Regions from separate parts of the Mesorhizobium monacense genome, predicted to be linked through region 1. Evidence: riboswitches for the same ligand, from Rfam matches in the RefSeq annotation. Region 1 holds a riboswitch; each other region holds the start of a gene.
The links. Region 1 has a riboswitch for cobalamin ahead of AC1RUK_RS07415 (DUF1636 family protein). Riboswitches for the same ligand answer to the same signal wherever they lie in the genome.

Region 1 (3,268 bases):
GAGGATACGCTCGATGGCCGGGCGGTTCAGCCCCTTCAAGCCGATGACGACGAGGCGCGAGCGGCGGTCATCTTGCGCCGTCCAGGCGCGGTCGTAATAGTGGTTGACGCGCGGTCCGACGGCCTGAAGCAGCAGCCGCATCGGCTTGCCACCGACCTCGACGAAGCCTTTGACGCGCAGCACGTTCTCTTCCTCGGCGGCGGTGGCGACGCGTTTCGCCAGCTCATCCGGATTGGCGATCGAGGGAATGTCGACAATGAACGTGTCGAAGTCGTCATGCTCGTGGTCGAATGCGCCGTCATGATGGGACTTGCGGTTCTCGATGTCGTCTTCGACGGCGAGACCGAGGCCGAGCAGTACGGAGGGATCGACCTTGCCCTGCGAGGTCGGCACGATCTTGACCGCGCGCGAAAGGTGCTCGCCGATGAGGGCATTGGCGCGGGCCGAACCGGCGGCGTCCATCAGATCGCTCTTCGACAGGATGATCAGGTCGGCACAGGCGACCTGATCCTCGAACACTTCCTCGACCGGGTCGTCGTGATCGAGCGTCTCGTCCTGGGCGCGCTGCGCCTGAAGGGCGTCCATGTCGTTGGCGACGCGGCCTTCGGCCAGGGCCGGCCCGTCGACCACGGCAATGACGCCGTCGACGGTGACACGGCTTTTGACGCTCGGCCACTGGAAGGCCTGGACGAGCGGCTTCGGCAAGGCCAGGCCCGAGGTTTCGATCAGGATGTGGTCGACCTTCGGCGTGCGCGACAGGATCTGGTCCAGCGCCGGGACGAAATCGTCGGCGACGGTGCAGCAGATGCAGCCATTGGCCAGTTCGACGATGTTCTCCTCCGGGCACGTGTCGATGCCGCAGCCTTTCAAAATCTCGCCGTCGATGCCGATGTCGCCGAACTCGTTGACGATGATGGCCAGCCGCTTGCCCTTGGCGTTTTCCAGCAGATGGCGGATCAGCGTCGTCTTGCCGGCGCCGAGGAAGCCGGTGACGACGGTGCAGGGGACGCGGGAGAGGTTGGCGGACGAATCTGGAGCGGTCATGGTCAGTCCTTCAGCAGATCAAGGGGAGGGATGCGGGCAACAAGGCCGCGCTTCAAGGAATCGGGGCGGCCGCGCCAGGGGATGAGGCCGTCGGTCGAGGTGGCGAAGAGCTTTGCGCCAGCGACGAGGTCGGCGCCGCTGGTGGTGGTCAGGTCGCCGAAGACGTAGCTCCAGCAGCCGTCGCGCAGGATCGCGGCGCTGAGGCGGCGCTTGCAATTGCCGAGGCATTCGACGGTCCGGATATGGAGGTCTTCGCCCGAAGCGGCGCGGCGCGTGTCTTCGGCGAGCAGCGCGCCGGCGCGGGGATGGGCGTCCGAGCCGGTCTCGTCACGACAGGAGGCGCAGACAATGATTGTGACGCCGGCGAGGGAATCGTCCCCGCCGGACAATATGTCCGCTGTCTCAGCCGAAAAACTGCTGTCGCGCTCCAAATCAGGCTCCTTGCCCGGAAAACCCGCCAGGCGATCGGATTCTTTATGTCTCAGACGGCAGGTCTCCTGGCTCGCGGGTCATCGCCTTGGGTAGCCGCCTTCCCGGGAACATCCCAGTGGTTTTCGGCTCAGGCTCGTCGCTTACAGTTGCGGGGACAGCCGCGGATTTGGGATTTTTGTCCCGCACCGCATTCCCTCTTGGCTCCTCCCTTTGCCGAGAGGAGACCGTCTGCAGCGGATTTAGGCTTGTAGGGATAGTTGTGTCAACGCGCGTCTACGACACGGCGATGTCGACAAGCGCCGGACCGAGGTCGCCCGCGGGCGTCACCTCGATGCGCTCAAGCCCGAGCCAGCCCTGCATCTGCTTCAATTCCTCGAAGAGCTGAGCGGCGGTTTCGGGTGGTGCGCCGGCCTCGGCGTAAGCAGCATGGACGCGCAGGACGCTGGCCGGGCGGTCGGCCTTGAGGTCGACGCGCGCGACAATCGTGTCGCCGAGCAGGAACGGCAGCACGTAATAGCCGTACTGGCGTTTTTCGGCGGGCGTGTAGATCTCGATGCGGTAGCGGAAGTCGAACAGCCTCTCCGCACGCGCCCGCTCGAAGACGACAGGGTCGAAGGGAGCCAGCAGGGCGCGGGCCTCGATGCGGCGCGGCAAACGGGCGTCCTTGTGCAGGTAAGCCGGCTTGTCCCAACCCTCGACCCGCATCGGCAGCAGCTCGCCCGTTTCGACCAGTTCCTCCAGCCGCCCCTTCATATCGGCTGGCGACAGGCGAAAGTAGTCGCGCAGGTCGCCGGCGGTTGCGACGCCATGGGCGCGCGCCGACATGCGCAGCAATTCGCGGTGTGCGTCCTCGGCCGCCGGCACCGGCAGGTCGAGGACCGCCTGCGGCAAGGCGCGTTCGGGCAGGTCGTAAAACCGCTCGAAGCCGCGACGCGACGCCGTGGTGATGCGGCCGGCCCAGAACAGCCATTCGAAGGCGTGTTTGGCGTGGCTCCAGCCCCACCAGCCGCCCGACCCCTTCTGGCCTTCCAGCGCGGAAGCGGCGATCGGGCCGCGATCGACGACTTCGCGGTAGATCTCCTCGATATAGGCGGCGTGTTCGCGGCCCCATTTGGCCAGCCCCAGATACATTTCGTCGCCGCGCTCGGCGCGCTGCATGCGCCAGCGCATCAGCGGATATGTCTCGACCGGCAGGAACGAGGCCTCGTGCGCCCAATATTCGAACACCGTGCGCTTGCGCGTCACGGCGGCATTGTCGAGCAAGGCGAGCGGGTAGGAACCAAGGCGTGAATAGAGCGGCATATAGTGGGCGCGCACCACCGCGCTGACGGAATCGATCTGCAGCAGGCCGGTACGGCTGAGCACGCGGGCCAGATGGCGGCGGTCGGGTGTTCCGCCCGGTCTCGGGTCGGTAAATCCCTGTGCTGCGAGCGCGACGCGCCGGGCCATGCCGAGCGAGATCTTTTCCTTCATGCAGACGTCGCCCTGATGCTGTTCAAGCCAAGCAAAAACCGATGATTCCTGGTCATGCTAGCAGGGTTTTGGCGGGATATGTGTCAGGAGAGAAAAGTGGAGTAAAAAGTGAAGGAAATCAAACAAGAGCGGATCGGACCAGTTTTCCGGGATATGCCGTCCAGCACCGCGTTTTGAACAAGGTTTGACTTGCTTCGCCGAAAGCGCTGCGCTAACCCTCGCCGCGTTGCAGCATAGGCCACCTAAAACGGTTCAGCGGTTAATCTGTCACGCTTCCGCATTAAGGTTGGTTGCTGTAATCAAAGTGGATTGACCGCCA
Region 2 (3,268 bases), 3.1 Mb from region 1:
CCGGCGCGCGCAGTTGACGAAGCCGACATCGGTCCATGGCGCGCAGTCGTTCAGCCAGCGCAGCATCGACATCATCGGCGTGACGCCGGAGCCGGCCGAGATAAGCAGATACTTCGCCGCAGGATGGCTGTGCAGCGAGAAGTCGCCCACCGGCCCGTAGGCCTTTACGTGGGTGCCGGGCTTCAGATGATCGAACATCCAGCGCGTGCCGATGCTGCCGGCCTGTGCCTTGACCGTCACCGCGATCGAGAAGGGCCGCGACGGCGACGACGACAGCGTGTAGGTGCGCATCAGCGGACCGTCGGCGGTCGGCAGCTCCAGCGTCACGAACTGGCCCGGCTTGTAGCGGAACCAGGTCTGGTTGTCGGAGCGGAAGGTGAAGGTCTTGACGTCGGGCGCCTCGTCGGCGACGCCGATCACCTCCAGCACCTGCAGCCTGTCGTTCCAGGGCGCCATCTCGTCGAGGTGGCGGTAGAGGCCGAGATCGGTCATCGCATTCATCCCCTCACCCCTCAGGCGACACTGCGCAACGCCGGCCGGCCGCCTTCGGCAAGGCGCGGGCCGATGAAGGACGCGTACCATTCGACGAACTGGATGACGCCGCCTTCATGCAGTTCCGAATAGGGGCCGGGTTCGTAGGCCGGCGACAGGATGCCGAAGGCGTTTTCCTCGACGATGCGGCGGTCCTGGTCGTTGGTCTCGGTCCAGACATGGGTGAGGTCTTCGAGGTTGTAATCGACGCCCTCGACCGCATCCTTGTGCACCAGCCACTTCGTCGTCACCGCGGTTTCCGTGGCGCTGATCGGCAGCACGCGGAAGGTCACCGCGTGGTCGATGAGAATGTGGTTCCATGTCGTTGGGTAGTGATAGTGCATCAGGGTGCCGATCCGATCGGCCGAGACCGTATCGGACAGGTTCTTTGTCACCGCGCGCTTGCCGTTCATCGTGTAGCTGACGGCATCGCGCAGCAGCGGCGCGCGGGTGGCGCGATATTGTCCGGCCGGGTCGATGCGGAACTTGCTCGGCAGGCCCGCCGCCTCGCATTTCGCCCAGTGCGCCAGCATTTCCGGGTCACTGTCGGCACCTTGCATGCCGGTCACCGTCGGTGCTTCCGGAAAAGTCTTGCACAGTTCGGGATGATTGCCGGCGCAGTGGTAGCACTCACGGTTGTTCTCCCAGACGAGCTTCCAGTTGCCCTTCTCGACGATAGTCGATTCGAAGGCGACCTTTGCCTCGCGCAACCGGTGCGGCAGGAGGTAAGGCTCGATCATCGCCCGCATCGGCGCGAAGTCGGCCGCCTCTTTTGCCAGGCAGATGAAGATGTAGCCGCCGACGCTTTCGCAAGCGACCGGCTTCAGGCTGAACTGGCTCTTGTCGAAACCATCGGCCATCTGCCGGGCGAACAACAGCCGGCCGTCGAGTTCGTAGGTCCACTGGTGATAGGGGCAGACCAGCTTTGCCGCAGTGCCCTTCTCGAAGTTGCAGACGCGGCTTCCGCGATGGCGGCAGGAATTGTGGAAGGCGTTGATCTTGCCTTGCTGGTCGCGCACCAGCACGACCGGATAGTCGCCGATCTGGGCGGTGATGAAGCTGCCGGGCTTCGGCAGTTCGCAATCATGGCCGATGAACAGCCAGTCGCGATACCAGATCAGCTCCATGTCGAGCTTGAAGAAATCGGCGTCGGTATAAAAGGGCTGTTCCAACGAGTAGCCCTGCTTGCGGCTGTGCAGCAGCCTCAGCATGTCGTTGCGCGCATCCATGTCCTGTCCTTATCTTTTAAGGACTGAACTGGTGGTGATGGAGGAAAGATCGGCGGCAATCCGGCGGCAGACCGGACATGCACCATCCACCTCTTGACCGCCCACCGCGATCAGTCGAGTCTAGAAATCTCCGGCTGGTTTCCGGGCTCTGGAGTGTCCTTGCGGACGGTCGCGACACCTTCCCAGGCGGATTGCCCAGTGGTCTCCCGTTGCGACTTGAACTCCACCACCGTTGCGGGGGCAGCGCCGGGTTTTGACCGGCTTCCCAATTCTCCGCTTCGTCGGCGACGAGGCGGCACCTGAGATGAATTGATCTAACCATGACGGCCGGATTGCCGGCGGTATGAAAACGACATCGCATCCATGTGTCGCGACACGGATGGTGATTACCGCAGCCAAACTCCAGGGACGCCGATTTTCGCTTCTGCCGCACTTGGTGCCCGTCACGAATCGCTCGCCGATCAGCCTTTTGCCGACGTCTAAATGGTTAACAGTATCGAAAAGTGACTATTAGCGGATTCTAAAATCGAACCGAACGGTTCGTTTCTGTTGACGGTGCGTGCAGGACGGTGTGAACGCTGGCACTCCGACACAGTTGGTGATGCATAGGCGGCTTTTTGATAACCAATTGATAAAGTTGATAAAAGGTTCGGTGGTAGTAGGCTCTGGTACAATTTCAAGATGCAGAGTCATGGTCCACGCGGAACAACTTCGTGATTGGAAACCGCCACTTGGCTTTCCCACATCGGGGCTGTCCGAACGACGCGAATTCCTTCCCAAGACACGCCGCTAGACGGACGGAAAAACTGAAATAGAAATACTGGAGTATTTAAAAATGAAAAAGATTGTTCTCACTGCCGCCGCCCTTCTGGCCATTTCCGGCAGCGCCTTCGCTGGTAGCGACAACTATGGTTCCAACGGTGCGAACCAGCCTGCCGCCGCGGTCGACAGTTCGCACACCGCTTCGATCCAGAAGCCGGCTCATGCCGACAACCAGCCCGTCGTTCAGGGCAGCGACCGCAACCTCTTTGGCAAAAACTAAGCCTGTGCCCGGCTAAGAAGGCGGCAGGCAGGGCCTGCCGCCCGGGACACCAAAATTCAGGAGTATTTGACATGAAAAAGTTCATCCTTGCCACCGCCGCCGTTCTGGCCATCTCCGGCAGCGCTTTCGCAGGCAGCGACAACTATGGCTCCAATGGCGCCGACCAGCCGGTTGCTGCAGTGGACAGCTCGTACACCGCTTCGATCAAGAAGTCGGAACCGGCCACCGAGAAGCCTGTCGACCAGGGCAGCGACCGCAACCTGTTCGGCAACAACTAACAGCCGATCCCAAGACGCAGAGCGGCGGTCAAGCCCGCCGCTCCGGGAACTGAAAATCCAGGAGCACCCAAAATGAACAAGATTGTCCTTACTGCCGCCGCGCTTCTGATCGCCGGCGGCAGCGCCTATGCCCGCAACGACAGCGTTGGTGCGAGTGCCGTCAACAAGCAGACGACCGCCAACATCGA
Region 3 (3,268 bases), 1.5 Mb from region 1:
GCGGTGTGGCCGGGTGTCTACGTCACCGAGGATTCGCTGACGCAGTCGGTTCGCGAGATCCGCAAGGTGCTGGGCGACGATCTCGTGCGCACCGTGTCGAAGCGCGGCTACATGCTGGCGGCCGAGGTCGAGCCGGCGCCTGAAATCGGCTCGCAGCCGATCGTGGCGGTGTTGCGCTTTCGTAATGAAGGCGGGGCCGACGATCCGATCGTCGACGGCTTTGCCGAGGATATCATCAACGGCCTGGCGCGCTTCGGCACGGTCACGGTACTGGCCCGCAATTCCAGCTTTTCCTTCGCGTCCTTCGCGCGCTCGGAATGGCCGCAGATCCGCTCGCGCATCGGTGCGGACTATCTCGTCGAAGGCTCGGTGCGCCGCCAGGGCGACCAGATCCTGGCCGCCGTCAACCTTGTCGACGCGGCCAATGCCAGCCAGCTCTGGGGTGACCGCTACCAGGCGGCCGACAGCGGCTTCTTCGCCGTCCAGCAGGATATCGTCGAGGAGATCGTCGGGCGGCTGGCAAGGCGGGTTTCGAATGCCGGCCTGCAGCAGGCGTCGCGCAAACTGGTCACCAGCCTTGCCGCCTATGAGCTGGTGCTGCGCGGCGTGGCTTTGCTGCGCGACCCCGCCCAGACCGACATCGAGGGCGCCAGAGCCTTCTTCGAGGCCGCCGTCGCCAAGGACCCGGCCTATGGGCTCGCGCATATCTATGTCGGCCTGACCTGCGCGCTGAAGGGCGAGTTCGAAGAATCCAGCCATGCCGATCTGGTCGAGGCGCGCGACCACGTCGCCCGGGGCCTGGCGCTGTCGCCCGACCAGGCGACCGGCCACCGCATCCAGTCGCTGGTGCGCCTCTATATGCGCGAGCACGACGCGGCCGAGCATCATCTGAGGACCGCGCTCGAGCTCAACCAATGCGATGCCGACTGCATCGAGCAGATGGGCCTTGTGCTGACCATGCGCGGGCGCCCGTTCGAGGCGCTGGGTTGGCTGGCGCGCGCCATCCGCATCGATCCGATGGTCCCGCACTGGTATCAGTTCGACCGCTCGATGGCGCTCTACATGATGGGCGACTACAAGCCGGCGGCCGAGGCGCTTGAGCTTGCGACACGGCCGACGCCGTGGATCAGGACGCGGCTGGCCGCCTGCTACGCCCAGCTCGGCGCGATGGACGAAGCGCGCCGGCAGGCCGCCCTCATCAACGAGGGCGACCCCGGTTTCTCGCCGATCGACTATGCGACCAAGGCCATGCCGTTCGAGAGCCCGGCCGACGCCGCGCATCTGGCCGACGGCATCCGGCTGGCGCTTGGCGAGCAGGCAGGTCAAACGACGACCACGACGATATAGCGCCCTGATAGGCCCGGTGCCGCCGCAACGCCAGACGGCAAAGCCGTTGACCTTGGTGCGCACGCAGCCGCCGGTGTTGACATCATATGGCTGCGTTTGATACGTAATGTTATTACATATGCAGCCTGCCCAAGGCGAGCCGATGCCTGCAATCAAAAAACCGTTGCAGCGCGATCGGCGGAAACCTACGGTAGAAAAATGATGGTCCCCGAGTCGAAAGGCGAGGGGTGAAAAGGGAACACGGTGAGACCGTTTTCGGGTCGAGGCCGTGGCTGCCCCCGCAACTGTAAGCGGCGAGCAACATCCGCGAATGCCACTGGCCGGCAAGGCTGGGAAGGCAGGATGAAGCCGAGACCCGCGAGCCAGGAGACCTGCCATCAGCATGAGTTGACCGGACGGGGTGTGCCGGGAGGAGACGTAGCCGTCGGTCTGTCGACCGATCGGCCAGCTTCCTTCCGTCGCCAGTTTTGGAAAGTGACGGAAATTTGGAAGCCTCCATCCATCGCATCATCGCGTGCGCGCTTTGCGTCGGCGCCGCCACGGGCTTGGCCCGCGTCTCAGCTTCGAGGCCGGAGCGAGGCCGATGATGCTGCTCGAAGCCCGCGACGTGAGCGCGACGGCGAATGGCCGCCGCCTGGTGGATGGCGTAAGCCTGTCGGTCGCAGCAGGCGATCGCCTGGCCATCATCGGTCCCAACGGCGCCGGCAAGACCACGCTCTTGCGCATGCTGTGCGGCGCGTTGCGGCCAAGCGCCGGCGAGGTGCGTCTGTCGGGGCGCCGTCTCGACCGGATCACGACGGCCGAGCGGGCGCTCAACATGGCCGTCGTCGGCCAGACCGACCAGCCGGATCCGCGGCTCGCCTTGATCGACTATGTCGAGCTTGGCCGCGTCCCGCATGCCGGCATGAGGCGCATGCGCGAAGATCGCGACATCGTCGTCGAGGCGCTGCGCCGGACCGGGCTGCTGCCTTTGCTCGGCCGCAGCATCGGCTCGCTCTCCGGCGGCGAACGCCAGCGCGCGCAACTGGCCAGAGCCATCGCCCAGGAGCCAAAAATCCTGTTCCTCGACGAGCCGACCAATCACCTCGATCCGCGCGCCCGAGGCGAGCTTCTCGAACTGGTCGCCGGCTTCGGCATGAGCGTGGTCGCGGTGCTGCACGACCTGGCGCTGGTGGCGCCTTTCGCCACCAGGGTCGCGGTGATGAACGATGCCCGGCTGCATGCGCTGGGCGCACCGCGCGAGGCGCTGACCCAGCAACTGGTCCAGGAGGTGTTCGGCATCGACGTGTTCCGCCTGCGCCACCCGACCGAAGACCGCGAGCTCACCGTCTTCGACGTCCCCAACCGCGCCGCCTCGCCGTCCTGAACCGACATTCCCTCAACCCAAGGAGCCATACCTCGTGAAACGCCTCGCCCTCTCGCTTGCCTTGTCGCTCGTCGCTTCGGCGTCCTTTGCCTTCCCGGTCACCGTCGACAGCTGCGGCAAGAAGCTCACCTTCGAAGCGCCGCCGAAGCGCGCCGTCATCCAAGATCTCAACATGGCCGAGATGGCCTTCGCGCTGAAGCTGCAGCCCTCGATCGTCGGCCTGACCGGCATCACCGGCTGGTACAAGGTCGGCCCCGAATTCAAGGCCGAGCAAGGCTCGATCCCGGAACTGGCGCCAAAGTATCCGACGCTGGAAAGCCTCGTCGCCGTCGAGCCGGATTTCTTCTTCGCCGGCTGGTACTACGGCATGAAGCCGGGCGGCGAGGTGACCCCCGACACGCTCGCCCCGCACGGCATCAAGACGCTGGTGCTGACGGAAAGCTGCGTCCATCTAGACAAGAACCGTCCCGCCGCCTCGATGGACCTGCTCTATGGCGACGTCGAGAAGCTGGGCAAGATCTTTGGCAAGGAGGCGGAGGCCGACAAGCTCGTATC

Region 2: it holds a riboswitch for cobalamin, as region 1 does, so the genes downstream of both, AC1RUK_RS25940 (aromatic ring-hydroxylating oxygenase subunit alpha) here and AC1RUK_RS07415 (DUF1636 family protein) in region 1, are expected to answer to the same signal.
Region 3: it holds a riboswitch for cobalamin, as region 1 does, so the genes downstream of both, AC1RUK_RS14900 (ABC transporter ATP-binding protein) here and AC1RUK_RS07415 (DUF1636 family protein) in region 1, are expected to answer to the same signal.

Annotation. Positions count from the first base shown of each region.
Region 1 is NZ_CM165567.1:1,605,801-1,609,068, forward strand. Features, by position in the region: gene cobW (cobalamin biosynthesis protein CobW) at 1-1,044, opposite strand, end outside; gene AC1RUK_RS07415 (DUF1636 family protein) at 1,047-1,475, opposite strand; cobalamin riboswitch at 1,515-1,720, opposite strand; gene AC1RUK_RS07420 (winged helix-turn-helix domain-containing protein) at 1,750-2,949, opposite strand.
Region 2 is NZ_CM165567.1:5,430,961-5,434,228, forward strand. Features, by position in the region: gene AC1RUK_RS25935 (FAD-binding oxidoreductase) at 1-492, opposite strand, end outside; gene AC1RUK_RS25940 (aromatic ring-hydroxylating oxygenase subunit alpha) at 513-1,760, opposite strand; cobalamin riboswitch at 1,876-2,078, opposite strand; gene AC1RUK_RS25945 (DUF680 domain-containing protein) at 2,596-2,802, shown strand; gene AC1RUK_RS25950 (DUF680 domain-containing protein) at 2,874-3,080, shown strand; gene AC1RUK_RS25955 (DUF680 domain-containing protein) at 3,153-3,268, shown strand, end outside.
Region 3 is NZ_CM165567.1:3,100,713-3,103,980, reverse strand. Features, by position in the region: gene AC1RUK_RS14905 (winged helix-turn-helix domain-containing tetratricopeptide repeat protein) at 1-1,347, shown strand, start outside; cobalamin riboswitch at 1,533-1,740, shown strand; gene AC1RUK_RS14900 (ABC transporter ATP-binding protein) at 1,931-2,713, shown strand; gene AC1RUK_RS14895 (ABC transporter substrate-binding protein) at 2,748-3,268, shown strand, end outside.